Regions from separate parts of the Mesorhizobium onobrychidis genome, predicted to be linked through region 4. Evidence: predicted binding sites of a transcription regulator. Region 4 holds the regulator's gene; each other region holds the start of a gene.

Region 1 (7,715 bases), 3.3 Mb from region 4:
ATCGCACGTTCGGCCTGCCGCATCACGCCAACAGATGGCGCCATCAAAGATTTTCAATTGACGCTCCTATCCCGGCAGCTACCTTGCTGCCAATCTTCAGAAAGAGGGGCTCAGGCAATGGCGAAATATCAGGGCGGCTGCCTGTGCGGGGCGGTGCGCTACCGCACTGAGGCCGCGCCGATCAACGAGCGCGTCTGCCATTGCCGGCTTTGCCAGAAGGCGCTGGGCGCTGCCTTCAACGCCCGCGTGCTGTTCCGTATCGACGATGTGACCATCGACGGGCCGGTGGCGACGGTGAATTCCTCGCCCGATCTCAAGCGCGGCTTCTGCCCGGGCTGCGGCACGACGATGTTTTCCCGGCGCGACTCCGCCGGCATCATCGGCGTCACCTCAGGCTCGCTCGACGACCCTTCGATATTCAAGCCGCAGATGCATATGTGGACCGCCTCGAAGCAGCCCTGGGTGCAACTCGACGACGGCCTGCCGCAATATGAAGGCGCGCCACCGCCGAATTGAAGCGCAGCGCGTGCCCAATTTTTTCATCCGGGACACGAGATAGCCGGCAAAGCGTCATTGGCGAGCCATCATTGCCACCTATCTATTACGTGCGGGTCGGCAGTCGAGGAGGCGACGGATGAACGACAGAATCAACACCCTGGATGAGCTTTTGAGCGATCCGATGGTCAAGCTCGTGATGGAGCGTGACCGCGTGCAGCCGGCCGAGCTTCGCACGCTGCTTGAAGAAAAAGTTCGCCGGGCGGAGGACGATGTGCCGGTCGTCAATCGCCCGGTCGACGATCGACCCGTCGAGGATCGCTTTGTGCCGCCCGCTCACGTGGTAGCCAAGGCCTGCCACACGCTATGGCTGTGTGGCTAGCAGCGGTGCAGGGTCGGCGATCCTTCGTGCGCCCTCTGCCCCTGCCGGCGTTTTCAAGCTCTCGCCGCTACGGCGATCAAGCACGCCATGTATTCTGTTTGCCCAGTTCTCGTCCTAACAATTTGATTCAAACTTTGTTGGTAATTTCTCGTTAGTAATCTGGACTGGTTTGTCCGGCGGCGTTGTCTTGCCCTCGGTCTGTTGTGTTCTGCGTACAGGTCCAGATGCGGTTATCAGGCGTCGTCATCTTTGTGCTCGCGTCTCTGTGCCTTGCCGGCTGCACATCCACGTCCGGCGTCGACGCGTTGCAAGTGCCGTCCAGCGAGACGACCAGCTCGGTTGTGCGGCCGCCGGCGCCGGTAGCGTCCGTCGGTGCGGCCGATGCGGCGCCCGACTTCGCGCAGGAAGAGGCGGCGGAGCCGACTGTGGCGATGGCCACTCCAGAGCCTGTGGAAAGCATCGAACCACCCGCCGAGCCGATTGCCCTGGTGGCGCCGACGCGGCTGGCACGGACAGCACCGATGCTCGCCGAGCCGGTCCAGCGCTATCGTTTTCGTGACGCCAAGCCGATCAATTTCGGCAGGGCGTCGCCCAGACACCTCGCTGTTCACGGCGTCGACGTCTCGCGCTGGCAGGGCAACGTGAACTGGGACAAGCTGCGCGCGCAGGGCGCGAACTTTGCTTACATCAAGGCGACCGACGGCGGCGATCATCTCGACCCGATGTTCAGGAAGAACTGGCGCAATGCCCACGCCGCCGGCCTCAAGCGCGGCGCCTACCATTTCTTCTACTGGTGCCGCACGGCCGGCGAGCAGGCCGACTGGTTCATCCGCAACGTGCCGAGGGTCGAGGGCGCCTTGCCGCCGGTGATCGATGTCGAGTGGAACGGCGAATCCAGCTGCAAGCGGCGGCCGTCGCGGCAAAAGGTGCTGGAGAAGATGCAGGTGTTCATGGACAAGCTCGAGCGCCACTACGGCCAGCGGCCCATCATCTACACCGCGCCTGATTTCTACCGCGACAATCTGCGTGGCGCATTTCTGGACTATCCATTCTGGCTGCGCGCGGTGGCACAGCACCCGTCAAAGGTCTATCCCGGCCGCAAATGGGTGTTCTGGCAGTATTCCGGCTCCGGCCTGTCGCACGGGGTGAGGGGCCGCATCGACCTCAACGTGTTCCACGGCGACGAGAGAGCCTGGCGGAACTGGGTCGGCGGGCGGCAGATGGTGGCCGAGGCGGAGTAGGGCGTCCTTCCGGGGCTGGAGCTTCTTGCTGTTCGCGCCTGTGGGGCGCTGATCGCGGCCGCAAAAAGCCGCCATTTGCAGGCCAGTATGAGGTGAATATCGACGGACCCTGACCGCCTGTCGCGGAAGTGTCATCGATCCGTCATCGCTTTGAAATGTCGTTCCCGCAAATCAGGTGGATTCCATCGAACAGGAGACGCCACCCGTGCCCCGCCATTCCGCGCTTCTCGTCCTGACGGCAGCGCTTGCTGCCTCCGTTTCGCTGCCGGCCCATGCCGACATGATGTTCAACCGGGTCGCGAGCTTCGCGGTGGCCGGAAACCTCCCGGCGGATGTCGAAAAGACCACGCCGACTTCGTCCGAGATCATCACGGCGAGCGAAGACGGCATGACGCTGGTCTATTCCGATAGCCCGCTCGGTGCGGTCGGCTTCATCGACATCGCCGATCCCAAGGCGCCCAAGGCCGGCGGCATCGTCAAGATCGACGGCGAGCCAACCTCGGTTGTGGTCATCGGCGGCAAGGTGCTGGCCGGCGTCAACACGTCCCAGAGCAAAGCCAAGCCTTCCGGCAATCTTACTATCATCGACCTCGCCTCAAAGGCGATCGAAGGCACCTGCGACCTCGGCGGCCAGCCGGACTCGCTGGCGTTCAGCAAGGACGGCAAGTTCCTGGCCATCGCCATCGAGAACGAGCGCGACGAGGATCTGAACGACGGAGAAATTCCGCAGATGCCGGCGGGCGACCTCAAGATTTTCACGCTTGCCGAAGGCCAGCCTGATTGCGCGGCGATGAAGACCGTCAACCTGGCGGGCATTGCCGAAGTCGCGGCGGAAGATCCGGAGCCGGAATTCGTCGCCTTCAACGAGGCCGGCGAGATAGCGGTCACGCTGCAGGAAAACAACCACATCGCCATCGTCAACGCCGAAACCGGCGCGATCGTCACGCACTTCACCGCAGGCTCAGTCGCGCTGGACAAGATCGATACCAAGAAGAACGGCGCCTTGTCCTTCGATGGCAAAATGGAAAACGTCGCGCGCGAACCCGACGCCGTGAATTGGCTCGACAATGACCGTCTCGTCGTCGCCAACGAAGGCGACTACAAGGGCGGCTCGCGCGGCTTCACAATCTTCAGCAAGAAGGGCGAGGTTCTCTACGAATCCGGTCCATCCTTCGAGAACCAGGTCGCCAATGCCGGCCATTATCCGGACGACCGCAACAAGAAGGGCGTCGAGCCGGAAGGTCTCGAGACCGGCGCGTTCGGCGAAGACAGACTGGTTTTCGTTGCTTCGGAGCGTGGCTCCGTTGTCGGCGTCTACAAGGACACGGGTGCGGAGCCCCAGTTCGTCCAGATCCTGCCGTCCGGCATCGGCCCGGAAGGCCTGGTCGCGATCCCGTCGCGCAATCTCCTGGTCACCGCCAACGAAGCCGACCTGGTTGAGGACGGGCTCGCCCGCTCGCACGTGATGATCTACGAGCGCTCGGAGGGTCCCGCCACTTACCCGATGATCACGGCAAAGCTTACGGCAGACGGCACGCCACTCGGCTGGGGTGCGCTTTCGGCGCTCGCGGCCGACGACGCTGCCGGCAAGCTCTTCGCGGCCTCGGACTCGTTCTACGCCAACGCGCCGTCGATCTTCGAGATCGATGCCACCCAGACGCCGGCGCTGATCACTGGCAAGACCATCGTCACGCGTGGCGGCCATCCTGCACAGAAGCTCGACATCGAAGGTATTGTCGCCGACGGTGAAGGCGGCTTCTGGCTTGCCAATGAAGGCGATCCGGCAAAGCTCGTCCCGCACGCCATCCTGCGCGTCAACGACAAGGGCGAGATCAAGCAGGAAATCGGCTTCCCGATAGAACTGCTCGCCCACCAGACCCGCTTCGGTCTCGAAGGCATCACTGCGGTCGGCGAGGGCGACGACCTGACGCTGGTGATGGCCGTGCAACGCGAATGGGCCGACGATCCCAAGGGCCAGGTCAAGCTTCTGGCCTACAAGCCGCAGGCCAAGGAATGGTCGGCGGTGCGTTACCCGCTCGAAGCGACCGAAGCTGGCTGGATGGGCCTGTCGGAGATCACCGCGCATGACGGCAAGCTCTACATCCTCGAACGCGACAACCAGATCGGCGACCTGGCCAAGGTGAAGCGCGTTTATTCGGTGGCCCTCGACGCCTTCAAACCGGCCAAGCTCGGTGGCGAACTGCCATTGGTCGAAAAGACGCTGGTACGCGACATCATCAGTGACCTGAAATCAGCCACCAACGGCTATGTCATCGACAAGGTCGAAGGTTTCACCATCGACAGGAACGGCGATATCTTCGTCGCCACCGACAATGACGGCGTCGATGATTCTTCCGGCGAAACGCTGTTTCTCCGCCTGGGCAACATCAGCGCCGTGAACTGAGGGTGGTTCTTTCCTTCTCCCCTTGTGGGCTAGCGTGCGCACACATCTGCTTCGGAGAGGTGTCAAGGGAGTTTGGTCGGGTAGCAGGTTTGGCTTGTGGGGTTGGAATCATGTGTGATTCTGTAGCTGCCATTGTTGATTCGGGAGATTTCGACGATGGCTTTGCTGCTTGGATACTTCGGCGACCTGCGCCTGCAAAAAAGGGGAGCATGGTGCTGGAGCGCATGTGCACGCGCGTCAGCGCGGGCCTGCGCAGGCTGGCCGATACGCGGGCGGAACAGATTGCGTTCACGCGGCTGTTTCGCAATCCCCAAGTGACGGTGCCGGAGATCGTGCGCACGGCGGCGGCGCGAACGGGCGAGGCGGCGGCCGGCCGCCATGTGCTGATCATTGAGGACAGCAGCGAGATCAACTATGAGGCCAAGGCCTCGCGCAAGCGCGGCCTCGGGCATGTCGGCAACGGCAAGGATGTCGGGCTGTTCGTCCACCCGGCGCTGGCCGTGGATGCCGCCGACGGCTCGGTGCTGGGGCTTGCGGCTGCCACGATCTGGCGGCGCCGGGGGCAGAAGGCGCACGACTACCAAGCCCTGCCGATCGAAGCCAAGGAAAGCTACAAATGGATCGCCACCGCCAAGGCGGCCCGCCAGGCGCTGACCGACACGCCGCTGGCTACCGTGATCGGCGACCGCGAGGCCGACATCTACGAAGTGCTGGCAAGGCTGCCTGACGAGCGCACGCATGTGCTCATCCGCGCCGTGCGCGACCGGGCTCTGGGTGAGCAGGGCGGCCGTCTGTTCGGCGAGATCGCCAAAACGCCGGAAGCCGGCCGGACCGCCTTCGAACTGCAGGCGCGTCCCGGCCGACCGGCGCGCAAGGTGCAACTGGCCGTTCGCTTCGCCGCGGTCGCCTTGCGCCAGCCGCGCCTTGGTGCCGACTGTCGCGATCCGCGCGAGATCACGCTCAACATGGTCGAAGTGCGCGAGATCGATCCGCCTTCGCCCAAGGAAGCGGTGATCTGGCGGCTGTTGACCACTCACGCGGTCAAAACGCTCGCCGACGCTTGCCGCATGGTCGATCTCTACCGGTTGCGCTGGAGCGTCGAACAGCTGTTCCGAACCGTGAAGTCGCAGGCCATCGATCTGGAGGAAAGCCTGCTTGCCGATGGTGAGGCACTCGAACGGCTGGCCGCGACCGCGCTGATCGTCGCCACCAGGGTCATGCAACTCGTGCACGGGCGCGATGCCGCCGGCCAGGCCTTCAAGGCTGCACGCCTCTTCAGCCCCGCCGAGATCACCGTGCTGGAGGCGCTGATTGCCAGGCTCGAAGGCAAGACCCAAAAGCAGAACAACCCGCATCCGCAACACACGCTCGCCTGGGCCGCTTGGTGCATCGCCCGGCTGGGAGGGTGGAACGGCTACGCAAAGGAGCGGCCGCCAGGTCCCGTCACCTTCAGCAACGGCCTCAAACGCTTCCACGCCATCGCCGAGGGCTTCGCTCTTGCAAATCCAAACTAATCCCCGCCAAATCAGATGTGTGCGCACGCTAGCGAGAGTGGGGAGAGGTGGCTCGGCGCGTAGCGCCAAGACGGTTGAGGGGTGTTGGACAGAGTGCTGTCGCGGCCAAGCTGGAGCACCCCTCATCCGGCCGCTTCGCGGCCACCTTCTCCCACAGGGGGAGAAGGCAGAGCTGCGCCTGATCACGGCGCTTGAAGCATTTCGGCCCGATCTTACGACCGGGCCGATGATGTCGCGTTTTTAGCGCTGCAGATTTTCAGCTGCACCCGCTCGTAGCCCCACAGGTATCGCACTTCTCACACGTCCCGTTCCGCACCATGGTGAAGTTGTGGCATTCCGAGCATTCGTTGCCGGTGTAGCCCTGCATCAATGATTGCTGACGCCGGGTAGCGGCAAGCGCCTTCGCCTCGGCCGCTTCTTTCGCGGCATCGTCGGTGAACAGCCCAGTCGGGTCGGTTGCTTCTTCGTAGACGATGTCCTCGACCAGTTCCCTGGCCCGCTCTTCGTAGTCTCGCTTATAGGCGATCGCTTCGTCGCTGGCCGGCTTCAGCGCCAGCACATTGGAGCCTGAGAACGCCGTCGGCGCCGAGCGAGTGGGGACGGCAGCGGGAGAGGGACTTGAACCCCCAAACCCCTTAGGGTCGGCGCTCATGCCCGACACCAGTTTGACCGGCGAGACGCCGCGCGTCAGCCCCTTCGAGAACGGCGTCGCCTTGCCTTCGTTGATGCCGCGGCCAAGTGCGGTCTTGTCGAAATCCGACTGGTCGACATGGGCGAGGTCGTGGCGTTCCAGATAGGAGACGGCAAGTTCGCGGAACACATAGTCGAGGATCGACGTGGCGTTCTTGATGGCGTCGTTGCCCTGCACCATGCCGGCAGGTTCGAACTTGGTGAAGGTGAAGGCTTCGACATATTCCTCGAGCGGCACGCCATACTGCAGGCCGAGCGAGATGGCGATGGCGAAGTTGTTCATCATCGCCCGGAAGGCGGCACCTTCCTTGTGCATGTCGATGAAGATTTCGCCAAGACGACCGTCATCGAATTCGCCGGTGCGCAGATAGACCTTGTGGCCGCCGACGACCGCTTTCTGGGTATAGCCTTTGCGGCGGTTCGGCAGCTTTTCGCGGTCGCGATAGAGGCGTTCGACGACGCGTTCGACGATCTTTTCAGTCACCTGCACGGCGCGCTGTGAAGCCGGCGCCGCGATCAGCTGTTCGACGGCATCGTCCTCGTCGTCCTCGACGTCGGCAAGCAGCGAGGCGTTGAGCGGCTGCGAGAGCTTAGAGCCGTCGCGATAGAGCGCGTTGGCCTTCAGCGCCAGCTTCCACGACAGCATGTAGGCGCCCTTGGCGTCTTCCACCGTCGCGTCGTTCGGCATGTTGATGGTCTTGGAAATGGCGCCGGAGATGAAGGGCTGGGCCGCCGCCATCATCTGGATGTGGCTATTGATCGACAGCGAACGCTTACCGATCTTGCCGCACGGGCTGGCGCAGTCGAACACAGGCAAATGCTGGTCTTTCAGAAATGGTGCTCCCTCGAGGGTCATCGCACCGCAGACATGGATGTTGGCGGCCTCGATGTCCTTGCGCGAAAAACCAAGCGCCGGCAGCATCTCGAACGAGAAATCGTTGAGCTGCTCGTCGGTGAAGCCAAACGTCTCCTTCACCCAGTCCGAACCC
Region 2 (7,715 bases), 3.6 Mb from region 4:
TCCCGCCTGGGCCAGTGAGTTCTTGGCCATGTCCTGCAGGCGCAGGCCGCCCAGCGGCAGCGTGATGCCGTCGCCGATTGCCTCGCCATCGACGTCGACCAGCTCGAGGCTGCCGCCACCGAGGTCGCCGGCGATGCCGTCGGCCGGATGGAAGCCGGAAATGACGCCAAGCGCGGAATAATGGGCTTCCTGGCGCCCGCTCAGCACCTGGACCTCGGTCTTGAGTACATCTTCGGCGCGGTGGATGAAATCGGGGCCGTTGACCGCCTCGCGGGCGGCGGCGGTCGCCAGCACATACATACGATCGGCGCCGGCCTGCTCCGACAGCGCTCGGAAACGCCGGAATTCTTCCATCGAGCGGGTCACAGCCTCGGGGTCGAGCCTTCCGGTCGAAACGATGCCGCGACCGAGGCCGGCCAGCATCTTTTCGTTGAACAGCGTGGTCGGCGAGCGCGCCAGCCCCTCATAGACGACAAGACGGATCGAGTTCGACCCGATGTCGATGATGGACAGCGGTCGGCGGTCCTGAAGCCGGCCCTGGGACGTTGAAATCATCAGCCGGTCGCTGCGCCGTTTTTCTTGCGGCGCTTGAACTGCGCGATGCGCTTGGGCGCATGCGATTTCAGCGCATCGCCGCGTCCGGAAAGGCTCGGATTGGTCATGAAATATTCCTGCGCGTTGAACGGTTCCTCGCCCTCCTCAAGCGTGGCGCGCCGGGAGGTTCCGTCAGCCAATACGTCGAAACTTTGCTGGTTGTCCATGATATTGCCCAGCATGATCTGACCGAGGACTTGTTCATGCACCGTTGGATTGGTGATCGGCACCATGGTTTCGACGCGACGGTCGAGATTGCGCGGCATCAAATCGGCCGATGAGATGTAGACGACCGCCCCGTCCGACGGCAGTCCATGGCCGTTGCCGAAACAATAGATGCGGCTGTGTTCGAGGAATCGGCCGACGATCGACTTGACCCTTATGTTTTCCGACAGGCCCGGCACCTGGGGCCTCAGGCAGCAGATGCCGCGCACGACGAGATCGATCTCGACGCCGGCGCGGCTGGCGTCATAGAGCGCGTCGATGATGATCGGGTCGACCAGCGAATTCATCTTCATCCAGATGCCGGCCGGCCTGCCCTCCAGCGCATGGGCAATCTCGTCCGAAATGTGCTTGAGGATGCGCTTGCGCAGCGTGAACGGCGAGATGGCCAGCCGCATCTCCTCGGTCGGCTCGGCGTAGCCGGTGATGAAATTGAACAGCTGGGCGACATCGCGGGCGATCGTCGGAGCGGTGGTGAAGAAGGACAGGTCGGTGTAGATGCGCGCGGTGACCGGATGGTAGTTGCCGGTGCCGAGATGCACGTAATTGCGCAGCTTGCCGTCCTCGCGCCGCACCACCAGCGACATTTTCGCATGGGTCTTCAGTTCGAGGAAGCCGAATACGACCTGAACGCCGGCGCGCTCGAGGTCGCGCGCCCAGCGGATGTTGGCTTCCTCGTCGAAACGCGCCTTGAGCTCGACCAGCGCCGTCACCGACTTGCCGGCCTCCGCCGCGTCGACCAAAGCGCGCACGATCGGGCTGTCGTTCGAAGTGCGATAGAGCGTCTGCTTGATTGCCACCACTTCCGGGTCGGCCATTGCCTGGCGCAGGAACTGCACCACCACGTCGAAGGATTCGTAGGGGTGATGAACAATGATGTCCTTCTCGCGGATGGCGGCGAAACAGTCACCGCCGTGCTCGCGGATGCGCTCGGGAAAGCGCGGATTATAGGGCGTGAACTTGAGATCGTCGCGGGCGATGGCGACGATCTCGGAAATCTGGCTGAGCGCCAGCGGACCGGTGAGCACGCTGATGCGGCTCGACGAGACGCCAAGCTCGCCGGCGACGAACTCGCGCAGTTCGGCCGGCATCAGCTTATCGAATTCGATGCGGATGACCGAGCCGCGGCGGCGGCGCTTCAGCGCCGTCTCGAACAGGCGCACGAGATCCTCGGATTCCTCCTCGACCTCGATATCACTGTCGCGGATGATGCGGAACGTGCCGGAGCCCTTGACCTCGTAGCCGGGGAACAGCTTGCTGATATAGAGGCCGACCGCCTCTTCCAGCGGAATGAAGCGGACATGACGCTTGCGGTCAGGCAAGCGGATGAACCGCTTCAGCGCCACCGGCAGGCGCAACAGGGCGCTCATCTCTTCGCCATTCCTGCGATGGCGCAGTTGCAGGGCCATCGAGAAGCCGAGATTGGGAATGAACGGGAACGGATGCGCCGGGTCGATCGAAAGCGGTGTGAGCACCGGAAACACCTGCTCCTGGAAATGATCCTCGAGCCAGGTCTTCTCGTCCTTGGTCAGCGCATCGCGGCTGATGCTCTCGATGCCTTCCTTGTCGAGCAGCAGCATCAGCGCGGAAAGGCTCTTCTGCTGGTCCTCCTGCAGGCGCTCGACCTCTCGCAGCAACTGTTCCAGCTGTTGTTCGGGGGTGCGGCCATCCGGGCTCTTCAGCGTGATGCCTTCGCGAACCTGGCCGGCGAGACCGGCAACGCGGACCATGAAGAACTCGTCGAGATTGGCGGCCGAAATCGACAGGAAGCGGACACGCTCGAGCAACGGGTGATTGGCGTTCAGCGATTCCTCGAGGACGCGGCGGTTGAATTGCAGCCAGGAAAACTCGCGGTTGACGAAGCGGTCCGGGTTGCCGCCCTCGGGGCTCGCCACCTCGACAGTAGTGAATTCGCTCTGCACCGGCCTTAGTTCGTTCATGGTTCCTGCTCGTTTCGCACCCGCTGGCCACAGCGTCGCGCGTCTTTGCGGACGCGCAAAGGACGCTCCCACCACTTAAGCTACGCATGATCCCCAGCAAAACCGAATTCGGTTTTCGGACCATGCCTTAACCGGCTTAGCTTATCCTGTGACAGGCTTTTACGACAGTTTGATTTCATCGATCTTGCAAAGAGACAGCTTATGATCCAGATGCAATCCAGGTACAGCGCGGCGCGTCCTTTGGACGCGCAAAGGATGCGGTGGAATTTTGATTTTGCGCATGATCCGGGGTCATGCGGCAAATGTAGGAGACGACGATGGCAGGCGGTTCCATTCCCCATTTCCAGAACGATGCGGGCTATGCGGCGATCGACATCGGCGTCAAGGAATTCATGTGCACCGGCGCCAACCCGCCTTTCGACCACCCGCATGTGTTTCTCGACATGGGCGACGACAATGAAAAGGTCTGCCCCTATTGCTCGACGCTTTATCGCTATTCGCCAAAGCTGAAGGCGACGGAAACGCAGCCTGCGGGATGCCTCTATATCGAACAGGCCGCCTGACGCGCACGCCATCCCGATGGACGACACCCGGTCCCGGCAGGTCGTTATCGCCGGAGCCGGCGTCGCTGGACTGACTGCAGCGCTGGCGTTTTCCGAGCGCGGCTATCTCGTGCGGCTGTTCGAACAGGCGCCGCGCCTCGAAGCGGCCGGCGCCGGTATCCAGCTCTCACCCAACGCAACGCGCATCCTTCGCCAGCTCGGCGTGCTCGACCGGCTGTTGCCGGCGGCGGTGCGGCCGGAGGCGGTCGTGCTCAAGGAGGCGGCCACGCTGCGCGAGCTGGCGCGGGTGCCGCTTGGCGAAGCAGCCGAAAGGCGCTGGCAGGCGCCCTATCTCGTCGCTCATCGGGCCGATCTGCAAGACGCGCTGATGGCGCGCCTTGCCGAGCAGCCGGACATCAGTCTCGCCACCGGCGCGCGCGTCAGGGGCGTCGCCACAGGACCGCGCCATACCACGGCAACAGTCGAGATTGCCGGCAAGACGGTAGAAGCCGACGGCTTTCTGCTGATCGGCGCCGACGGCGTCTGGTCGGCGATCCGCGCTTTTGGCGGGCTTCCGGCCAAAAGCCGGTTTTCGGGCGAGCTTGCCTGGCGCGCTACGATCAGTGCAGACAGCGTCGCGGGAGAAGCCGTTGCGGCGGTCGGCGCCGCCAATTGCGTGACCACCTTCCTGCATCCCGGCTTCCACCTCGTCACCTATCCGGTCAGTAACGGCACGGCGTTCAACCTGGCCGCCTTCACCAGGGGCGAGATCATCGCCGAGGGCTGGTCGGGCCACGCCGACCCCAATATCCTCGCCGCCGCCATGCGTGGCACGGCGGCAGCACTGGCCCGGCTTGCCGAGGATGCCGGCCCGTGGACCGCATGGCCGATCCATACGGTCGACCAAGGACAGCCATGGACGACGCCCGCCGGCATCGCCCTGATCGGCGACGCGGCGCATGCGATGACGCCGTTTGCGGCGCAGGGCGCAGCGATGGCGATCGAGGATGCCGCAACCCTTGCCGGCTTTGTCGCCGCCTCGCCTGCCGATCCCGGGAGCGCGCTTGCCGCCTGGGAAAAGGTGCGGCGCCCGCGCATCGCCAAGGTCGCCCGCCGCGGTGCCGTCAACCGCCTCGCCTGGCATGCAGCGGGACCGGTGGCCGTCGCGCGCAACCTGTTCCTGAAGCTGCGCTCGCCGGAAAAGCTCGCGGCCGATCTCGACTGGCTCTATGGCTGGCGGCCGCCGGAAATCGTCGATCGGCGATGAAAACTCGACCGTCTGGCGGACAGCGCCCCCCTCTGTCCTGCCGGACATCTCCCCCACTTGGGGGGAGATCGGCCGTCACCGCGGCTTTCGCCAATCTCCAACGTTGCAGGAGAAGCGAAGCGCCGAAACTGAATATCTCCCTCCTTGTGGGGGAGATGTCCGGCAGGACAGAGGGGGGCGCGCCGGAATGAGGCGCTGATTACCCGGAGCCATCAATTATAAATCCGCATCGACAGGTCGAGTGAGGCCGGCAGCGGATTCCACCAGCCTGTCCGCAGGCCGGCGATACGCAGAGCCGCCGCCGTCCAGGTGTTGCAGCCAACCAGCGCATTGAAATGGCCGTTGGCTTCGTAGAAGCGGTCGAACCTGGAATAGGCGGCATTCTCGATCAGGATCGGACCGTTCGGCCCTTGCTGGAAACTTGCGGCGATGAAGTCGAGCAGCGCTGCAAAACGCTCCTCGCTGATGTCGAAGCCGGCGACGTCGGGGTGCTCGACAATGTTGCCGGCGACATCGACATGCATCACCGAAGCGTCAAGGGTCAGCGCCTTCATCACCGGCACCACCTTCAGTTCCGACCAGGTCGGCGTCTCCAGATAGAAGGCGCGGCCGCCCCAGCCGAAGACGATGTAGCGGACCCCAGCCATGTCGGCCGGAATGCCGTCATCGACCAGGAAATGGAAGCGCTTGCGCACGTCGTCATCGACCGGGATGGCGATATCGGTGTGGATCGGATTTTTCAGCACCAGGATGTGCCTGGTGGCGGCGGGATCGGCCGCGGCCGCCGGCAAGAGCGGCCGTGGAATGACTGTGCCCAGCATCACGGCAAGCACGATTGCCACCACCAGAATGGCGAGAAAACGCCCAAGCTTTTTCACGAGGGACGGCTTTCTCATGAGGGACGGCCTCGCAATCGGGGCGCAATCGCCTGCTGACGGCTCAGACGCAAGAGAGCCCGGCCGGATTTCGGCCGGGCTCTTTTGATTCGCGTGAGAGCGATCAGTGCAGGATCTGCGACAGGAACAGTTTTGTGCGCTCGTGGCGCGGATTGTCAAAGAACTCGGCCGGCGTGTTCTGCTCGACGATCTGGCCCTGATCCATGAAGATCACCCGATTGGCGACCTTGCGCGCAAAGCCCATCTCGTGGGTGACGCAGAGCATGGTCATGCCCTCTTCGGCGAGGCCAACCATCGTCTCCAGCACTTCCTTGATCATTTCCGGATCGAGCGCCGAGGTCGGCTCGTCGAACAGCATGATGCGCGGGTTCATGCATAGCGAGCGGGCGATGGCGACGCGCTGCTGCTGGCCGCCGGAAAGCTGGCCGGGATATTTGTTGGCCTGTTCCGGGATCTTGACGCGCGTGAGGAAGTGCATGGCGATCTCCTCGGCCTGCTTCTTCGGCGTCTTGCGCACCCAGATCGGTGCCAGCGTGCAGTTTTCCAAGATGGTCAGATGCGGGAACAGGTTGAAATGCTGGAACACCATGCCGACCTCGCGGCGCACCTCGTCGATCTTCTTGAGATCGTTGGTCAATTCCTTGCCGTCAACGATGATCTTGCCCTTCTGATGCTCTTCCAGCCGGTTGATGCAGCGGATCATCGTCGATTTGCCGGAGCCCGAAGGGCCGCAAATGACGATGCGCTCGCCGCGCATCACCTTCAGATTGATGTCCTTCAGCACATGGAATTCGCCGTACCATTTGTGCATGGCGATGATGTCGATGGCGACATCGGTGTCGGAGATATGCATCTTGGCGGCATTGACCTTGATCTCTTCCGCGCTGACGGCATTTTCTGTGGCCATGGAAGGTTCCCTTTTTTGTTTTTAGCGTTTGTAGCTGGTGTCGAGCCGGCGTTCCGTGAACATCGAATAGCGCGACATGCCGAAGCAGAACAGCCAGAAGACGAAGGCTGCAAACACCAGGCCGGACCTGGCGGTCTGCGGCGTCGCCCAGTTGGCGTCGGAAAAGTGCAGCTTGACGACGCCGAGCAGGTCGAACATGCCGATGATGTAGACAAGGCTGGTGTCCTTGAACATGCCGATGAAGGTGTTGACGATGCCGGGAATGACCAGCTTCAGCGCCTGCGGCAGCACGATCAGGCCCATCTTCTGCCAGTAGCCGAGGCCGAGCGAATCGGCGCCTTCATACTGGCCCTTGGGGATCGCCTGCAGGCCGCCGCGCACCACTTCAGCCATGTAGGCGGCGGCAAACAGGGAGACGCCGATCAGCGCGCGCAGCAACTTGTCGAAGGTGACGCCCGCCGGCAGGAACAGCGGCAGCATGACGCTGGCCATGAACAGAACGGTGATCAGCGGGATGCCGCGCACCGTCTCGATGAAGACCACGCACAGCGTCTTGACGATCGGCATCTTCGAGCGCCGGCCGAGCGCCAGCACGATGCCGACCGGCAGTGAAACAGCAATGCCGACGAAGGACAGGCTGAGCGTCACCAGCAGGCCGCCCCACAGCGGAGTTTCGACATGCAGCAGGCCGAACACGCCGCCGGTCAGCAGGATGAAGGCAACGATCGGCAGTGCCAGGAAGAACAGGATGGCGTTCAACCCCTTGCGCGGCACGCGCGGGATGAGCAACGGCACCAGCAACACCACGAACAGGATGGCGACCAGGATCGGCCGCCAGCGCTCCTCGATCGGATAGCGGCCGAACATGAACTGGCCGAACTTGGCGTTGACGAAGGCCCAGCAGGCGCCGGACCAGCCGTCCGGCTGGATGCCGCCCTGCGCCACCGTGGCGCAGACGGTGCGGTCCGGCCCCGTCCACTGGGCGTTGATGAAGGCCCAATTGATAATCTGCGGCAGGATCATCGCGACCAGTACGATGCCGACGATGGTCAGGATGGTGTCGCCGGTCGACGCGATCAGGTTCTTGCGGATCCAGGCCCCCAGACCGCGCACGCCGGCGGGCGCCTGTTGCGACAGCGCCATTTCGGTCCGAACCCAGGAGGTATCGTGTTCCTGCATGTCGCTACCTCTCCACCAGCGCCATCCTGGCGTTGACTACGTTCATCACCGCCGAGGTCAGCAGGCTGAGCACGAGATAGACCACCATCATGATCAGCACGCACTCGATCGCCTGGCCGGTCTGGTTCAGCACCGTGCCGGCTGTCGCCGTCAGATCCGGATAACCGA
Region 3 (7,715 bases), 490 kb from region 4:
CCGGACCGAAGCCGCGCGTGAAGAACAGCGCCCAGATCAGCATGTCGACCGAGCGCTGGAAATCGAAAAAGCGCTTTGTTAGCTGGTTGGCTATCCGGCTCGGCGTGACGTTGCGCGCAGCCAGGAAGGCGAGCGGAAAGGCGACGATCGAGGCCAGCACCGTGCCGACAAAAGCCATGACGATGGTTTGCAAAAGTTTCAGCCAGACGTCACCGTGCTGCCACTCGGCGTTGTTGAGGACGTTATCCCAGGCGAGCGCTGCGTTTGACCGCGACGGGTCGATGCGTGCCCCGGAAACGATCAGTGAAGCGACCTCGCCGAACGGCTTTCCCCAGAATGGCGAGTTCGTGTCGAACACGAAATTGGCCCAACCGAAGAAACGCCTCCAGGCGACCACTTCGTCATTTTGCACCTCAGCGCGACCGAGAAATCCGAACGAGACATAGGCTGTCGAGCCTGGCCTGCGTTGCTCGATCCAGTCGGGCAGCGGTGTGCGTGGCGCCACAGTACTGTCCTTGGCGATGTCGAAAATGACGCTTTCGGCGCCGCGCGTCACGGTGACGAGGTTTGGCGTGATGGCGATCCGGCCATTGCCAAGGGTGACGGTCGCCGCCACAACGGCGTTTTCGCGCACCGTTTCAGGTGCAGCCGGAGCGGATTGGCCCGACGGGGCGGCCGGATTCTCGGCGGTCGGCGCACCAGGCGCCATGAACGAATCCTGCGACGATTTGTTGGTCGCGATTGCCGGTGTCGGCGCTGCGTCGACCCGCCGCTCGATCACGGCCATCTGCTTGGCCACCCAGTCGGGATCTGGATTGGATCCCAGTTTGGAAAAGCGGGAGTAGTCGATCGTCAGATAGTTATCTTTGAACTCGACCTCGGGCCGGATTTCGTAAGACACCCAGTCGGCGAGATAAGCGCCGGCAAGATTCCAGTTCGCCTTTTCGAGAACGCTTGCGATCGAGAAGAACCACGCGCAATAGAAGGTATAGAGAATGCAGAGAAGGATGCCGATCGGGACGGCGTAGCGCTTCCATAGGGATCGCCGGAACGCGTCTGGATGGCGAGTGGCGATGTCGTTGATGGCGTCGGCATTCATTGCACTACTCTCCGCGCCCGTATGCGAACGCTTGCCGGCCGACAAGACGGTGTCTCAGCCACGCCGAAAACTGGTCGACGGCGACAATCGTACAGAGCAGCAGAAAGACGATGGCGATGGTCTTGGCCTCATGGCCTCGGCCGATCGAAAGGCGCAGCGATTCGCCGATGCCGCCCGCGCCGACGGCGCCAAGTATGGTCGAAGCGCGCACATTGATCTCGAAGCGGAGCAGGAAATAGCTCATGAAGTTGGGCAGGACCTGAGGCACGATGCCGAACCACACCCGTTCGACCCAGTTGGCGCCAACAGCTCGCAAGCCTTCTTCAGGCTTCATGTCGGCGTTCTCGACCACTTCGAAGAACATTTTTCCGAGCGCGCCGACGGTGTGGATGCTGACTGCGAGGATCGCCGGGATGGGTCCAAGCGAGAAGATCGCCAGAAAGAAGCCGGCAATGACAATTTCCGGAAAGGCGCGGACGATTTCAAGGAAGCGACGCGTGGCGAAACGGAGCCAGCGGCTGGCCGTGATATTGCCGGCAGCGAGGAAACAGAGCAGGAAACCGAATGTGGAGCCCACCAAGGTCGAAAACAGGGCGATGTTCAGCGTTTCGATCATCCGGTGGAAATACTCCGGAATGTAGATGCTCTGGGTCAGGTAGACCCGGCCTTCGGGGTAGTCGAACTTGAGGCTGCCATCGTCATAGGGGGACGGCAGGTCGAACAGCGCGCGCACCGGGTCGAACCAGTCGCGCGGCTTCAGCTCGGTGAAAAAATCGGCGACGTAGGGAAGGCGGTCGAAGAACTTTCCGGCGTTGGTTTCGTTGGCGAACCAGAGCGAGCCAGAGAGTGCAAGAAACAGGAAAACCAGGCCTCCGATCGTGTAAAGGCGCCGGCGAGCGGCGAGGTCGCGCCAGTGCCGCTCGACGGTGGCTCCCTCCGGTGAAAGCGCAGGCGCGCGGTAAACGTCGGTCGCACTCATCGATAGATTCCCGGCCCCTGATGCGGCAACGCCGCCGGCGGCACATGGCCCCGGCGGCGTTTTAGCAGTTTGCTTTACGAGCCGATCTTCGCCTTACGGGCGTCGATGATCGGCTGGTAGAATTCCGGGGTAACCGGCGAATAGCCCTTGTAATCGCCGCCTTGAATTGCCGAGAAACAGGCCGGATCGGTTTCCGGGAGCTTGGTCAGAAAGTCGGTGATCTTCTGCTTGGTGTCGGCGTCGATCGACGTACGCACGACCAGCGGGCCGTTCGGGATCAGCGGCGACTGCCACAATTCGACGAGGTCATCCATCTTGAGGACGCCCTTGTCGACCATCTTGCGCAGATTGCCGGAGCTGTAGCCGTCGTTGAAGTCGCCGACGCCCGAAGCCCAGGTGGTGCCGGCATCGAACGTACCTTTCAGGACTTCAAGGACAAGCTGTTCATGGCCGCCGCCGAAACCGGTCGACGCGAAGTAGCTCTTCACATCCATGCCGATGTCCTTGGGCAGTGAAGTCACCGGGATCAGGTAACCGGAGGTCGAATCGGGATCGGCGAAACCGAGTTTCTTGCCCTTCATGTCGGCGAGCGTCTTGATGCCGGAATCGGCACGGGCGACCATGACCGCACGGTAGCCGGTCGAACCGTCGGTCTGGATCGTGGTCAGGACCGGTTGAACCGCGTCCTTGTTTTCGAGATAGACTTTGGCGTAAGCGGAAGCGCCGAGCTCGGCAAAGTCGAGCGTGCCGCCGAGCAGGCCCTGGATGACGCCGTCATAGTCGGCGGCCGGGAACAAGGAAACTTTCTCGACGCCAAGGACTTCCTTGATGTGGTCGGCGAAGCACTGGTAGTTGCGCAGACGGTCGGCCTCGTTCTCGCCGCCCAGAATGCCGACGCGGAATTCCTTCAGGCCCTGTGCCTGAACCGCGCCCATCGCCATGGCGAGGATGGAAACGGCCCCGAAAAGTATCTTTTTAAACATTTCGCGTCTCTCCTGTTGGTTCCGGCATCGCGCCGGCAGCGTTCGAATTTTGACAGCGCCCTTGACGCGGGCTGGCGATCCAGGCGCTCTTTCGGTTGTCCATGATCTTTTCCGGATACCGGTATCCAGTTGTCGGGATCACGGAATTAGTAGCCAGGAAAAGCGGGCTCGAGCGGTCCGGCGGATGCGGCGATTTTTTGCTTCATGGTCACGCTGGTCGAGGTGATGGCCTCGGAGATTTCGCCGCCATTGCTGTCGGCGCCATAGACCATACGCACGGCCTCCCGGTTGAGCTCTTCGGGCGGGCCGTCGAACACCACCTTGCCGGCGGCCATGCCGATGATGCGGTTGCAATAGGTGCGCGCGGTATCCAGCGTGTGCAGATTGGTGACGACGGTGAGGCCCTCGCGCAGATTGATGTCCTGCAGCGAATCCATCACCACCTTGGCGTTGAGCGGGTCGAGCGAGGCGATTGGCTCGTCGGCAAGGATGACTTTCGGTTGCTGCATCATGGCGCGAGCAATCGCAACGCGCTGCTGCTGGCCGCCGGACAACGTGCCGGCCGGCTGCAGCGCCGTGCGGGCGATGTCGAGACGCTCGAGCGCCGCGATCGCCTCGGCCCGTTCCTCACGGGAGAAGACACCGAGCAGATTGACAATGGTCGAGCGGTGATTGAGCCGGCCGAGCAGCACATTGGTCAGCACGTCAAGACGCGGCACCAGGTTGAATTGCTGAAAGATCATGGCGCAGTCGCGCTGCCAGCGCCTGAGCAGCGAACCGCGCAGGCTGGAGACTTCGGCGCCGTCAAAGAAAATCGACCCTTGGCTCGGATCGATGAGGCGGTTGATCATGCGCAAAAGCGTCGACTTGCCGGCGCCCGAGCGGCCGATGATGCCGACCATCTGACCGTGCGGGATCAAGATGTCGACATTGCTGACGGCGGTGTTCTTGCCAAACCGGCGGGTGACGCCGCGGATTTCCAGCGTGGCTGAGGTTGCTGACATAGGCAAGTTCCAGTCCAGTCGCGTTTCGAAGGTCTGTTAACCTTCGCTAGCGCAGCCGCATGAAACTGCGGTGTCGGATTGATGTCAGTTTTGTTACCGCCCACAGCCTGAAGGGGCGCGCGATCAACCGAGCACAAGAAGCTCCTCGAAATGCGTCATGTCGCTGAAGCTGCAGAAGGCCAGCGGCCGCCGTTCGATCAGCGGTACCTGATGCGCAAGAAATGGTGAATGGTGACAAGAAAGGCTTCCCTGAGCCTCGAAGTCGATTCGCTGCCGCCATTCACTATTCACTATTCACAATTCACTAACCGCCATGCTTCTCCAAAAACGCCTCTGCCGACAATCCGCGAAAATCGTCGAGCGCGGCGCGCAGGCGGGCATGGTCCCAATCCCACCAGGCAAGTGCCTGATAGCGTTCCGCCGTGCGGCGGTCGAAACGTTCGCGGATCGGCTTCGCCGGCACGCCGCCGACGATGGCGTAGGGCGCGACGTCCTTCGATACCACGGCGCCGGCGCCGACCGCCGCGCCATCGCCGACGGTGACGCCGGGCAGGATGGTAGAGCCGTGGCCAAGCCAGCTGTCGTGGCCGATGGTGACGCGCCTGGCGCGGCGCTGGGCGAAGAATTCGCTCTCGTGCTCAGCGTCGTCCCAATAGTCCGAGGCGCGATAGGTGAAATGGTGGAGCGTCGGCCGCCAGGTCGGATGGTTGGTGGCATTGATGCGCACGCTGGCGGCGATGTTGGCGAATTTGCCGATCGTCGCGCACCAGACACCGCAGTCCTGCATCATGTAGGAATAGTCCCCGAGCGTGCTCTCCGAAACCCGGCAGCGTTCGGCGATCTCGGTCCAGCGGCCGAGCGTTGAGTTCTCGACCTCCGCCGTCTCGTGGACCAGCGGCGTTTCCGACAGTTTTCTGGTCATGCGGCGATTTTTGCGGCGGCGAAGGCGGTCACGTCGATTATGCGGTCGGCGACCGCCTCGCGTACGTCATGATCGTGGAAGATGCCGAGCAGAGCAACGCCGGCCGCCTTCTTGGCCGCGATCAGCGCAATCACCACGTCGCGGTTCCTGGGGTCGAGCGAGGCGGTGGGTTCGTCGAGCAGCAGGATCGGGTGCTCGGTGATGAAGCCGCGCGCGATGTTGACGCGTTGCTGCTCGCCGCCGGAAAAGGTCGCCGGCGGCAGTGCCCAGAGTTTTTCCGGCAGGTTGAGCTGCGCCAGCAAGGCACCTGCCTTGCTGCGCGCAACGTCACGGTCCTCGCCGCGCTCGACCAGCGGTTCGGCGACGACATCCAGCGCCGAGACGCGCGGCACGGTGCGCAGGAACTGGCTGACATAGCCGATCGTGAGCCGGCGCACGGCAAGCACGGTGCGTGGGCTGGCCGTCGCGAGATCGATGAGCCCGTCCTCGTGCTGGACGATGATCTGGCCTGCGTCGGCGGCATAGTTGCCGTAGAGCATCTTCAGGATCGAGCTCTTGCCAGCGCCGGAGGGGCCGCCGAGCACTGCACATTCGCCGCTCCTGATCGAGAACGACACGCCGGCGACGACAGGCAGTTTGATGCCGTCGCGCAGGTGCATGGTGAAGCTCTTGGCGACATCGGAGACGACGAGCGGGGTTGCCATGGTTACACCTGAAGTATCGAGGAAACGAGAAGCTGGGTGTAGGGCGCGCGCGGGTCGTCGAGCACGCGGTCGGTGAGGCCGCTTTCGACGACGCGGCCGTCCTTCATCACCATCATGCGTTGCGACAGCAGACGTGCCACTGCGAGGTCGTGGGTGACGACGATGGCAGCCAGTCCGAGATCGGTGACCAGCCCGCGCAACAGGTCGAGCAGGCGCGCCTGCACGGAGACGTCGAGACCGCCGGTCGGCTCGTCCATGAACACCAGCCGCGGCCCAGTGACGAGATTGCGGGCGATCTGCAGGCGCTGGCGCATGCCACCGGAAAAGGCGCGCGGTTCGTCGTCGATGCGATCCTCGTCGATCTCGACGCGCGACAGCCAGTCGACGGCGGCAGCGCGGATTTTCCCATAGTGGCGATCACCCACCGCCATCAGTCGCTCGCCGACATTGGCGCCGGCCGACACCGTCATGCGCAGCCCGTCGGCAGGGTTCTGGTGGACGAAACCCCAGTCGGTGCGCATCAGGAAGCGGCGCTCGGCCTCGCTCATGCGGTAGAGTTCGCGAAACTGGCCGTCGCGCATGCGGTAGCTGGCGGTGCCGGAGCTCGGCAGTAGTCTGGTCGACAGGCAGTTGAGCAGCGTCGTCTTGCCGGAACCGGATTCGCCGACCACCGCCAGCACCTCGCCCGGCCACAGGTCGAAGGTGACGTTCTCGCAGCCGACGCGCGAGCCATAGAACTTGGACAGCGCGCTGACGCGCAGCAACGGTTCGTCGGTCATTGCGCCGGCTCCATTGTTTCAGGCGCAAGGTGGCCGCGATGGCCCTCTTCGCGCCGCTTCTCGCAATGATCGGTGTCGGAGCAGACGAACATGTGGCCGCCGTGGTCGTCGAGGATGACCTCGTCGAGATAGACGTTCTCGGCCGCGCATAGCGCGCAGGGTTGGTCGAAGGTCTGCACCTCGAACGGATGGTCCTCGAAGTCGAGGCTGACCACATCGGTGAAGGGCGGCAGCGCATAGATGCGCTTTTCGCGGCCGGCGCCGAATAGCTGCAAAGCCGGCGAACGATGCATCTTTGGATTGTCGAATTTCGGCGTCGGCGAAGGGTCCATCACGTAACGACCCTCGACCTTGACCGGATAGGCGTAGGTGGTGGCGATGCGGCCGTGCCTGGCAATGTCCTCGTAGAGCTTCACATGCATGAGGCCGTATTCTTCCAGTGCATGCATTTTTCGCGTTTCCGTCTCGCGCGGCTCGAGGAAGCGCAGCGGCTCCGGGATCGGCACCTGATAGACCAGCACCTGGCCCGATGACAGCGGATGTTCGGGGATGCGGTGGCGGGTCTGGATGATGGTCGCCTTCGCCGTCTCAGTGGTGACGGCGACATTTGCAACCTTCTTGAAGAAGGCGCGGATCGAAACCGCATTGGTGGTATCGTCGGCGCCCTGGTCGATGACCTTCAGCACATCGTCCGGACCGATGATCGAAGCCGTTACCTGGACGCCTCCGGTACCCCAGCCATAAGGCATCGGCATCTCGCGCGAGGCGAACGGCACCTGATAGCCGGGAATGGCGATACCCTTGAGGATCGCGCGGCGGATCATCCGCTTGGTCTGCTCGTCGAGATAGGCGAAGTTGTAGGTGGCGATGTCGGTCATGGTGATCGCTTCCGCTTTGTGCTACCGAATTGACTTCCAAGACGAGGAGAAAGGGCCAGACTCAGATGACCCCAACCGGATGGATGCACATCGGAATCCTGTTGCTGGTGTTCGTCGGCGTGGTTGCCTTTGTCCTTCGAAGGATGGTTCGTCCCGCGCCGAAGGAAGCCGCCGATGGCGAGACCGTTGGCGGCAGTAGCGGCTACGGCGGATCTGGAGGGGTATAGCGGCCATTCCCACGAGATCATGGTGGTGGAGCTAACTGAAGTCATTCCGCGGCCTGCCTCTTCTCCTCGGCCTTGCCGGCATTCTCGCGGGCGTCGTGCTCGGCGCGCATGCGGCGCACCAGGTCGAGCTCGGCCTGGAA
Region 4 (7,715 bases):
CGAGCCGACCTTCGAGAACATCGCATCCGGCGATTACGGCGTTTCCCGCTCGCTCTATGTCTATGCCAAGAAAGAGCATGTCGGCGTCATCCCCGGCATGCAGGAGTTCATCGCCGAGTACACCTCGGAGGGTGCATGGGGTCCTGATGGTTATCTGGCCGACAAGGGCCTGATCCCGCTTCCGGACGCCGAGCGCGCCAAGTGGGCCGAAAACGCCAAGGCCCTGAAGGGCATGGGCTCTTGATGTTTCGGGGTCCGGGCGTATATCCGCTCTGACCCCTCATGCTCTAAAAGCCCAAAGCGCGGGACCAAAGGTCCCGTGCTTTGAGCCGGTGAATGACCGGCGGTCGAGGGGACGTCCTGAATGGTCGGTTATCTCGTTGTTCTACTGTTAGTTCTGGCCGCTGCGGCCTATTGGATCGGCCGGACACGCGCAATTGCCAGTGTCAATGGCGACGTCGCGCGATTGCATTCGCTGCCTGGCCAACATGGCATGTTTCTGACGCTTTTTGCTGCCGGTCCCGCGCTGCTTGCGATCGTGTTGTGGTCGCTGGTGACGCCGGGAATTGAATCGTCGATCATTGCCGACCGCTTCGCCTCCGAGTTGTCGGGAATGGGCGTTCCGCAGGTCGAAGCTTTCATCCGTGACGCTCGCGCGATGGCCTTTGGCGGGCTTGTCGGCTTCGCCGATCCGACGAAAGAGGCAGCCGCGGCCGTCTACAAATCGATCCATACGACCAGCACCTGGATCATCTGGGCCGTCGCGCTCGTGCTTTCCGCGTCCGGATTTTACTGGGCCTATTCGCGCATCGCCCGAGCCTACCGGGCGCGCCACGTGGTCGAGCGCGTTCTTCGCGCATTCTTGATCGCCTGTTCGGTGGTCGCAATCCTGACGACGATCGGTATCGTCCTGTCGCTTATCTTCGAATCCCTGCGGTTCTTCCAACAGGTGCCGTTCTATAAGTTCCTGTTCGGCACGCACTGGTCGCCGCAGAGCGCCTTCACCGGTGCGGGGACGGAAGCCGGGGCGGTCAACCAGGACATTTTTGGCGCGGTGCCGCTCTTTGCCGGCACGTTGCTCATCACCTTCATCGCTATGCTGGTGGCCGCACCTATCGGGCTGATGGCTGCGATCTACCTTTCGGATTACGCCTCCAAAAGCGTCCGCGCGGTGGCAAAGCCGGTACTGGAAATCCTCGCCGGCATTCCGACCGTCGTCTACGGCTTCTTCGCCGCGCTGACGGTTGCGCCCTACTTCCGCGGTATGGGCGAAAGCCTGGGCCTCAGCGTCGCGTCCGAATCCGCGCTCGCCGCAGGCGTGGTCATGGGTATCATGATCATTCCCTTCGTTTCCTCGCTTTCCGATGATGTGATCAATGCCGTTCCGCAATCCCTGCGAGACGGTTCCGCCGGCCTCGGCGCGACCAAGTCGGAAACCATCCGCAAGGTGGTGCTTCCTGCTGCCCTTCCGGGCATCGTTTCGGCGATGCTGCTCGCCGTCAGCCGCGCAATCGGCGAAACAATGATCGTGGTCATGGCGGCGGGGCTGGCGGCAAACCTCACGGCCAACCCGCTCGAAGCGGTCACGACAGTGACCGTGCAGATCGTGACGCTGCTTGTGGGCGATCAGGAGTTCGATAGCGCCAAGACGCTTGCAGCCTTCGCACTCGGCCTGGTGCTGTTCTGCATCACGCTTACCCTCAACATCGTCGCTTTGCGCGTCGTCCAGAAATACCGAGAGCAATATGACTGATGCGATCGCGTCATTCGGCGCCGGCGGACGGCCGGTCAGCATTCATACCGACGATGCCGCGAAGGTGCGGCTGAAGGGTCGTTACCGCACGGAAACATGGTTCAAATGGCTAGGCGCCGCAGCCGTCGCGTTGGCCGGCTTATTCCTTGTGCTGCTCCTGTCGACGATCGTCACGCAGGCGATCCCGGCGCTGCGGCAGAACTATCTGACGCTGCCGATCGATCTTTCGGCGGCCAAGGTCGACCCGGCGAAACTCGACGCCGCCAACTACGACGCCATCGCTCAGGAAGCGCTTACGGCAAAATTTCCTGATGTGACGAGCCGTCAGGACAAGCGCCTGCTGCGCGGACTGATTTCCACCGGCACAGGCGTCTTCCTGCGCAAAGATATTGCGGCTGATCCGGGGATGCTCGGAGGAACGGTGGACTATGCGGTTCCACTTGACGATTTTGCCGACCTTTATCTCAAGGGGTTGCTTGCCGACGTCGGTTCGGACGAAGCGATTTCGACAAGCGTCACGCCTTCGGAAACCAGCGGCGACATCGATCTTACCTTCGGCGACGACGCCATGCTGACGCTGGCGCGTGGCCATGGTGCGACCGAGGGCGAAAACGGTATGCTCACGCTGACGAGCGGCGCATCGTCGCTGCTGGTCGCGTTCAATGGCGGTACGGTCAAGCTGACCGCGCTGTCGCCTGGGGCCAACGGGACGGCGGTCGCAAAGGGCACGGTGATCGAGGCGCTGGACAGCACGGCGCCCGCAGCGAGCGGCCAGGCATTCCTGCGCGTCATCGACACGCCGGAAGCATCGCGAAAGATTTCCGACAAGATGATCGTCTGGCTCGACACGCTGAAGAGCGCCGGCCTGATCGAAAGCCGGTTCAACTCGATCTTCTTCTTCACCGGCGCAAGCCGCGAGCCGGAACTGGCCGGTGTCTGGGGCGCGGTCGTCGGATCGTTCCTGACCATGATCGTTACGCTCGCCATCGCCTTCCCGATCGGCGTTTCGGCGGCGATCTATCTTGAGGAATTTGCCCCCAAGAACCGGCTGACGACGATCATCGAAGTGAATATCAACAATCTGGCGGCGGTGCCTTCGATCGTCTTCGGCCTGCTTGGACTTGCCGTATTCCTGAATTTCTTCGGCATGCCGCGCTCAGCCCCGGTGGTCGGCGGCATGGTGCTGGCGCTGATGACCCTGCCGATCATCATTATCGCCTCGCGCGCTTCGTTGCGCGCCGTGCCACCGTCGATCCGGGAGGCGGCGCTTGGCATCGGAGCGTCCAAGGTCCAGACCGTATTCCATCACGTCCTGCCGCTGGCGATGCCGGGTATCATGACCGGCACCATCCTCGGAATGGCGCATGCGCTGGGTGAAACCGCGCCGCTGCTGATGATCGGCATGGTCGCCTTCATCGTCGACATTCCCGGCGGCTTCACCGATCCCGCGACGATCCTGCCGGTGCAGATATTCATGTGGGCCGATTTCCCGGAAGCCGGGTTCCAGCAGAAGACTTCGGCGGCGATTTTGATTTTGCTGCTGTTTTTGGTCATCATGAATGCCATCGCGGTGATACTGCGCAGGCGCTTCGAGCGGCGCTGGTAAGGAGTAGAGGATATGAACATCATGACGGAAGCCGGCGTCGAACAGAAACTGAGTAGCGGAACCAACGCCCCTTCGATCAAGATGAAGGGCGACAAGGTCTCTGTTCATTACGGCGAGAAGCGAGCTCTGTTCGACGTGGATCTCGATGTCCGCGAGAACCAGGTGACGGCGTTGATCGGCCCATCGGGCTGTGGCAAGTCGACCTTCCTGCGTTGCCTGAACCGAATGAACGACACCATCGATATCGCGCGAGTGAGCGGCAAGATCACACTCGACGGCGAGGATGTCTACGACCCGAAAATCGATGTCGTCGAGCTGCGAGCTCGCGTCGGCATGGTATTCCAGAAGCCGAACCCGTTTCCCAAGTCGATCTATGAAAACGTCGCTTACGGTCCGCGCATTCACGGCCTCGCCAGGAGCAAGGCCGAGTTGGACGGCATCGTTGAATCGAGCCTGAAGAACGCCGGTCTGTTCAACGAGGTCAAGGATCGCCTGCTCGAGTCGGGCACCGGTCTCTCCGGCGGACAGCAGCAGCGCCTGTGCATCGCGCGCGCCATCGCCGTGTCGCCGGAAGTGATCCTGATGGACGAGCCCTGTTCGGCGCTCGATCCGATCGCCACCGCCCGCGTCGAGGAACTGATTGACGAACTGCGCCAGAACTACACGATCGTCATCGTCACTCATTCGATGCAGCAGGCAGCGCGCGTGTCGCAACGCACGGCGATGTTCCATCTCGGCTATCTGGTCGAGGAGGGCGCGACCGACAAGATGTTCACCAACCCCGACGACAAGCGCACCCAGGACTACATCACCGGCCGGTTCGGCTGAGCGGTCCGGCGGCGAATTTCGAACACGAGGACAGTATCATGGGTGAACACACCGTCGCGTCTTTCGACGAGGAACTGGAGCACATCGACAGGCTGATCCGCGATATGGACGAGCTCGCCGCCGCGATGGTCGCAGCCTCGATCCGCGCGTTGCTTGCATCAGACAATGCGATGGCGCAGCGCGTCGTCTCGGACGACGCCATCATGGATGCCCGGCAGCGCGAACTCGACGATAGTGCGATCACGCTGATCGCCAAGCGGCAGCCGATGGCGCAAGATCTGCGCGCAGTGGTTGGCGCAATCCGCATGGCCGGCGATCTCGAGCGCATCGGCGACCTGGCCAAGAACATAGCCAAGCGGGTCAGCGCAGTCGGGCAGAGCGCCACGCCGCGTAATCTCTCGCACGGTATCGACGCGATGGCGGATCTCGTTCTTGTGCAGCTTCGCGGCGTGGTCGAGCACTATGTGTCGCGTAATGCCGGCGCGTTGAAAGAACTGCGCGCCGACGACCAGAAGATCGACGTGAAATACACGGCGGTTTTTCGCGAACTCCTGACCTACATGATGGAGGATCCGCGCAACATCACCGCCTGCACGCATCTTCTGTTCTGCGCCAAGAATCTCGAGCGTATCGGCGATCATGTCACCAACATCGCCGAAAACGCCTACTTTGTCGTGACCGGGCAGCAATTGCCGGCGGATCGCCCGAAGCTAGACGAAACGACGATGTCGGCGCCGGCGACATGACAGGAGTGACCGGCCGATGATCGCGCCGCGCATCATGGTGGTGGAGGATGAAGAGCCGCTGGGCGTCCTCCTCCGTTACAATCTGGAATCCGAAGGTTATCAGGTCGAGGTGGTGACGCGCGGCGACGAGGCCGAAATCCGGCTGCAGGAAAACGTGCCCGATCTCCTGGTGCTCGACTGGATGGTGCCGGCGGTTTCCGGCATCGAACTTTGCAGGCGCCTTCGGGTGCGTCCCGAAACTGAGCGGCTGCCGATCATCATGCTTACCGCGCGCGGTGAGGAGAGCGACCGGGTGCGCGGCCTTTCCACCGGAGCCGACGACTATCTGGTCAAGCCGTTCTCGACGCCGGAATTCATGGCCAGGGTCAAGGCGCTGCTGCGCCGCGCCAAGCCCGAAGTGCTGTCCAGCGTGCTTAAGGTCGGCGACATCGTGCTCGATCGCGAATCGCACAGGGTCTATCGCAAGAAGAGCGAGATCCGGCTCGGGCCGACCGAATTCCGGCTGCTCGAATTCATGATGCGGCACCCGGGTCGGGTCTTCTCGCGCAGCCAGTTGCTCGACAATGTCTGGGGCGAGACGATCTACATCGACGAGCGCACGGTGGACGTCCATGTCGGACGGTTGCGCAAGGCGGTCAACAATGGTCGCATGCCCGATGTCATCCGCACCATCCGCGGCGCGGGCTATGCGATCAGGGAAGACTAGGGATGTGCTGATATTCGGGTGATGCCGGCCTGCGAATGGCGATTTCCTGCGCTTCCGGTACTCACGTACCCAAAGTACGCTCCGTTCCGGTTTTCGGAACCCGCCCAGTCCGGTCGCTTCGCGCCCGTCTTCGAGCCCGGCGCGGACTGACCTGAATCTCAAGACATCCCCAAGTCGCAATCCGCCTTTGTTCCTTGCCTTTCGGACTCAGGCCACGTCCTTCCTGATCGTGCCGGACCTTCCTTGCGCGCCCGGCGCGAAAATCTCCTGGTCGACGAAGCTCAGCGCCCGCATCGCGCAGCCTTCGCGGATCAGCGGCAGCTCGTTTGGCTCGGTGTCGAAGGAAATCGAACCCGAATGCTGGCCGCCGGCGGTCTGGGCTATGGCCTCGCGCAGGGCCGGCTCGATCAGGTCGAAGGCGGCAGCGCTGGCGCCGACCATGGCGACCGGCGCCGGATCGATCAGCGCGAACAGGCTGCCGAGCCCGAAGCCGAGCGCTTCGCCGGCCTTGCGGTAGGCTTCGCGTTCCGGTCCGTCCGTCTCGCGCGCCCGGGCCGCCAGTGCCCGCATCTCGGCGTCGCTGACGTCGGCGACCGGCTCGGCGTTCTCGCTCAATTGCCTTGCGTTGCGCCAGATAGCATAGTTGCCGGCATAGGCCTCGACGCAGCCGCGCCGCCCGCAGCGACAGAGCGCGCCGCCCGGCCGATGGATCATGTGGCCGAATTCGCCGCCCGAGGAATGGGTGCCGGTGAACAGTTCGCCTTTCAGCACCAGCCCCATACCGATGCCGTGCGAGAGCAGGATGGCGATGAAATCGTCGCGGTAACGATCCGGGTCGCGCCAGCGCAGCGCCACGGCCATCATGTTGCAGTCGTTCTCCATGATGGCCGGAATGCCGAACTCGCGTTCCAGAATGTCGGCGAAGGCGATGTTCGTCTGCGGCGTGATCGGCGACCACAACATGGCGCGCGCATGGGAATCGGTGATCCCCTGGATCGCCAGCGCGATGCGGGCGACGCTTTGGACATCGAGGTCGGGGTCTTCGAGCCGGCGCCGGACAATGGCGACACATTCGTCGATCAGCTCGTCGCGCGACATGGTCAGCGTGTCCAGCCGGCGCTGTTCCTCGGCGACCACCTGTCCGGCATAATCGATGACGGCGACCGACAGGAAATTCAGCGACAACACGACGGCCAACACCGCAGCGGCTTCCGGATTGAGGCTGAGCCCGACCTGCGGCCGGCCGCGTTTCAGCGAAGTGGTCTCGCTGGCCTTGCTCTCGGTTAGGATGCCTTCTTGGATCAGGTCGGAAGAGATCGCCGATATGGTCGAATGGCTGAGGCCGGTGGTCGCGGCGATCTCGGTCCGCGACGGCTGGCCTGCGCGCCGTATGGCCGAAATCACCATCGCCCGGTTGCGCCGGCGCAAATCGTCATGACGAATTCCAACCGACATTCTTTTGCTTCCTCCCTATTGCCGCGGCCGCTCATGAATCGGAAGCCGTCGGTAATATCAGACAAATACTGGCAGAAGCAGAAGGCCCTGTCATTGTTTATTCCGAGGCTCGAAAAAATTCGGCAGGAGCATCAAAATCCATCAGAATTGATGTTGACAGCGCTTCGGCGTTGGACCAGTATTTTTTCGGGGCTCGAAAAAATAGGGCCTCTTGTGCCGGCCTTCGGGCCAGTGTGGGCGCGCCGTACGCGGCGCAGGGAGGAAAATCATGAAGAGATTCGCAGCCGCCATTCTGGCGGGGGTAGCCATGTCGCTGACGCTCGCATCGGCCGCGCAGGCCAAGGACAAGGTCATTGGCGTTTCGTGGTCGAACTTCCAGGAAGAGCGTTGGAAGACCGACGAAGCCGCCATGAGGACGGCGATCGAGGCCGCCGGCGACAAGTATATTTCCGCCGATGCACAGTCCAATCCCGGCAAGCAGCTGACCGATGTCGAGAGCCTGATCTCGCAGGGCGCCAACGCGCTGATCATCCTTGCGCAGGATGCCTCGGCCATTGGGCCGGCGGTGCAGAAAGCGCTGGACGAAGGCATTCCGGTCGTCGGCTATGACCGGCTGATCGA

What was found. Region 4 encodes PhoB, which activates phosphate uptake and scavenging genes when phosphate is short. Its sites were predicted from a motif close to TGTCATNNANCTGTCAT; they were not measured.
Region 1: the regulator PhoB is predicted to act here: its motif matches at 2,248-2,264, upstream of IHQ72_RS23425 (esterase-like activity of phytase family protein).
Region 2: the regulator PhoB is predicted to act here: its motif matches at 2,918-2,934, upstream of IHQ72_RS25525 (RNA degradosome polyphosphate kinase).
Region 3: the regulator PhoB is predicted to act here: its motif matches at 4,136-4,152, upstream of phnC (phosphonate ABC transporter ATP-binding protein).

The regions. Positions count from the first base shown of each region.
Region 1 is NZ_CP062229.1:4,699,834-4,707,548, reverse strand. It holds gene IHQ72_RS23440 (GFA family protein) at 118-516, shown strand; gene IHQ72_RS23435 (hypothetical protein) at 635-877, shown strand; gene IHQ72_RS23430 (glycoside hydrolase family 25 protein) at 1,102-2,118, shown strand; gene IHQ72_RS23425 (esterase-like activity of phytase family protein) at 2,324-4,522, shown strand; gene IHQ72_RS23420 (IS4 family transposase) at 4,732-6,036, shown strand; gene IHQ72_RS23415 (vitamin B12-dependent ribonucleotide reductase) at 6,293-7,715, opposite strand, start outside.
Region 2 is NZ_CP062229.1:5,135,711-5,143,425, forward strand. It holds gene ppx (exopolyphosphatase) at 1-555, opposite strand, end outside; gene IHQ72_RS25525 (RNA degradosome polyphosphate kinase) at 555-2,756, opposite strand; gene IHQ72_RS25530 (zinc-finger domain-containing protein) at 3,074-3,319, shown strand; gene IHQ72_RS25535 (FAD-dependent monooxygenase) at 3,336-4,565, shown strand; gene IHQ72_RS25540 (TIGR02117 family protein) at 4,778-5,461, opposite strand; gene IHQ72_RS25545 (amino acid ABC transporter ATP-binding protein) at 5,565-6,314, opposite strand; gene IHQ72_RS25550 (amino acid ABC transporter permease) at 6,390-7,547, opposite strand; gene IHQ72_RS25555 (amino acid ABC transporter permease) at 7,552-7,715, opposite strand, start outside.
Region 3 is NZ_CP062229.1:1,862,726-1,870,440, forward strand. It holds gene phnE (phosphonate ABC transporter, permease protein PhnE) at 1-1,099, opposite strand, end outside; gene phnE (phosphonate ABC transporter, permease protein PhnE) at 1,104-2,078, opposite strand; gene phnD (phosphonate ABC transporter substrate-binding protein) at 2,153-3,061, opposite strand; gene phnC (phosphonate ABC transporter ATP-binding protein) at 3,208-4,065, opposite strand; gene IHQ72_RS09190 (DapH/DapD/GlmU-related protein) at 4,370-4,987, opposite strand; gene phnL (phosphonate C-P lyase system protein PhnL) at 4,984-5,691, opposite strand; gene phnK (phosphonate C-P lyase system protein PhnK) at 5,694-6,470, opposite strand; gene IHQ72_RS09205 (alpha-D-ribose 1-methylphosphonate 5-phosphate C-P-lyase PhnJ) at 6,467-7,348, opposite strand; gene IHQ72_RS09210 (carbon-phosphorus lyase complex subunit) at 7,617-7,715, opposite strand, start outside.
Region 4 is NZ_CP062229.1:1,373,769-1,381,483, forward strand. It holds gene IHQ72_RS06695 (PstS family phosphate ABC transporter substrate-binding protein) at 1-244, shown strand, start outside; gene pstC (phosphate ABC transporter permease subunit PstC) at 365-1,753, shown strand; gene pstA (phosphate ABC transporter permease PstA) at 1,746-3,359, shown strand; gene pstB (phosphate ABC transporter ATP-binding protein PstB) at 3,372-4,187, shown strand; gene phoU (phosphate signaling complex protein PhoU) at 4,226-4,933, shown strand; gene phoB (phosphate regulon transcriptional regulator PhoB) at 4,950-5,639, shown strand; gene IHQ72_RS06725 (ROK family protein) at 5,847-7,094, opposite strand; gene xylF (D-xylose ABC transporter substrate-binding protein) at 7,363-7,715, shown strand, end outside.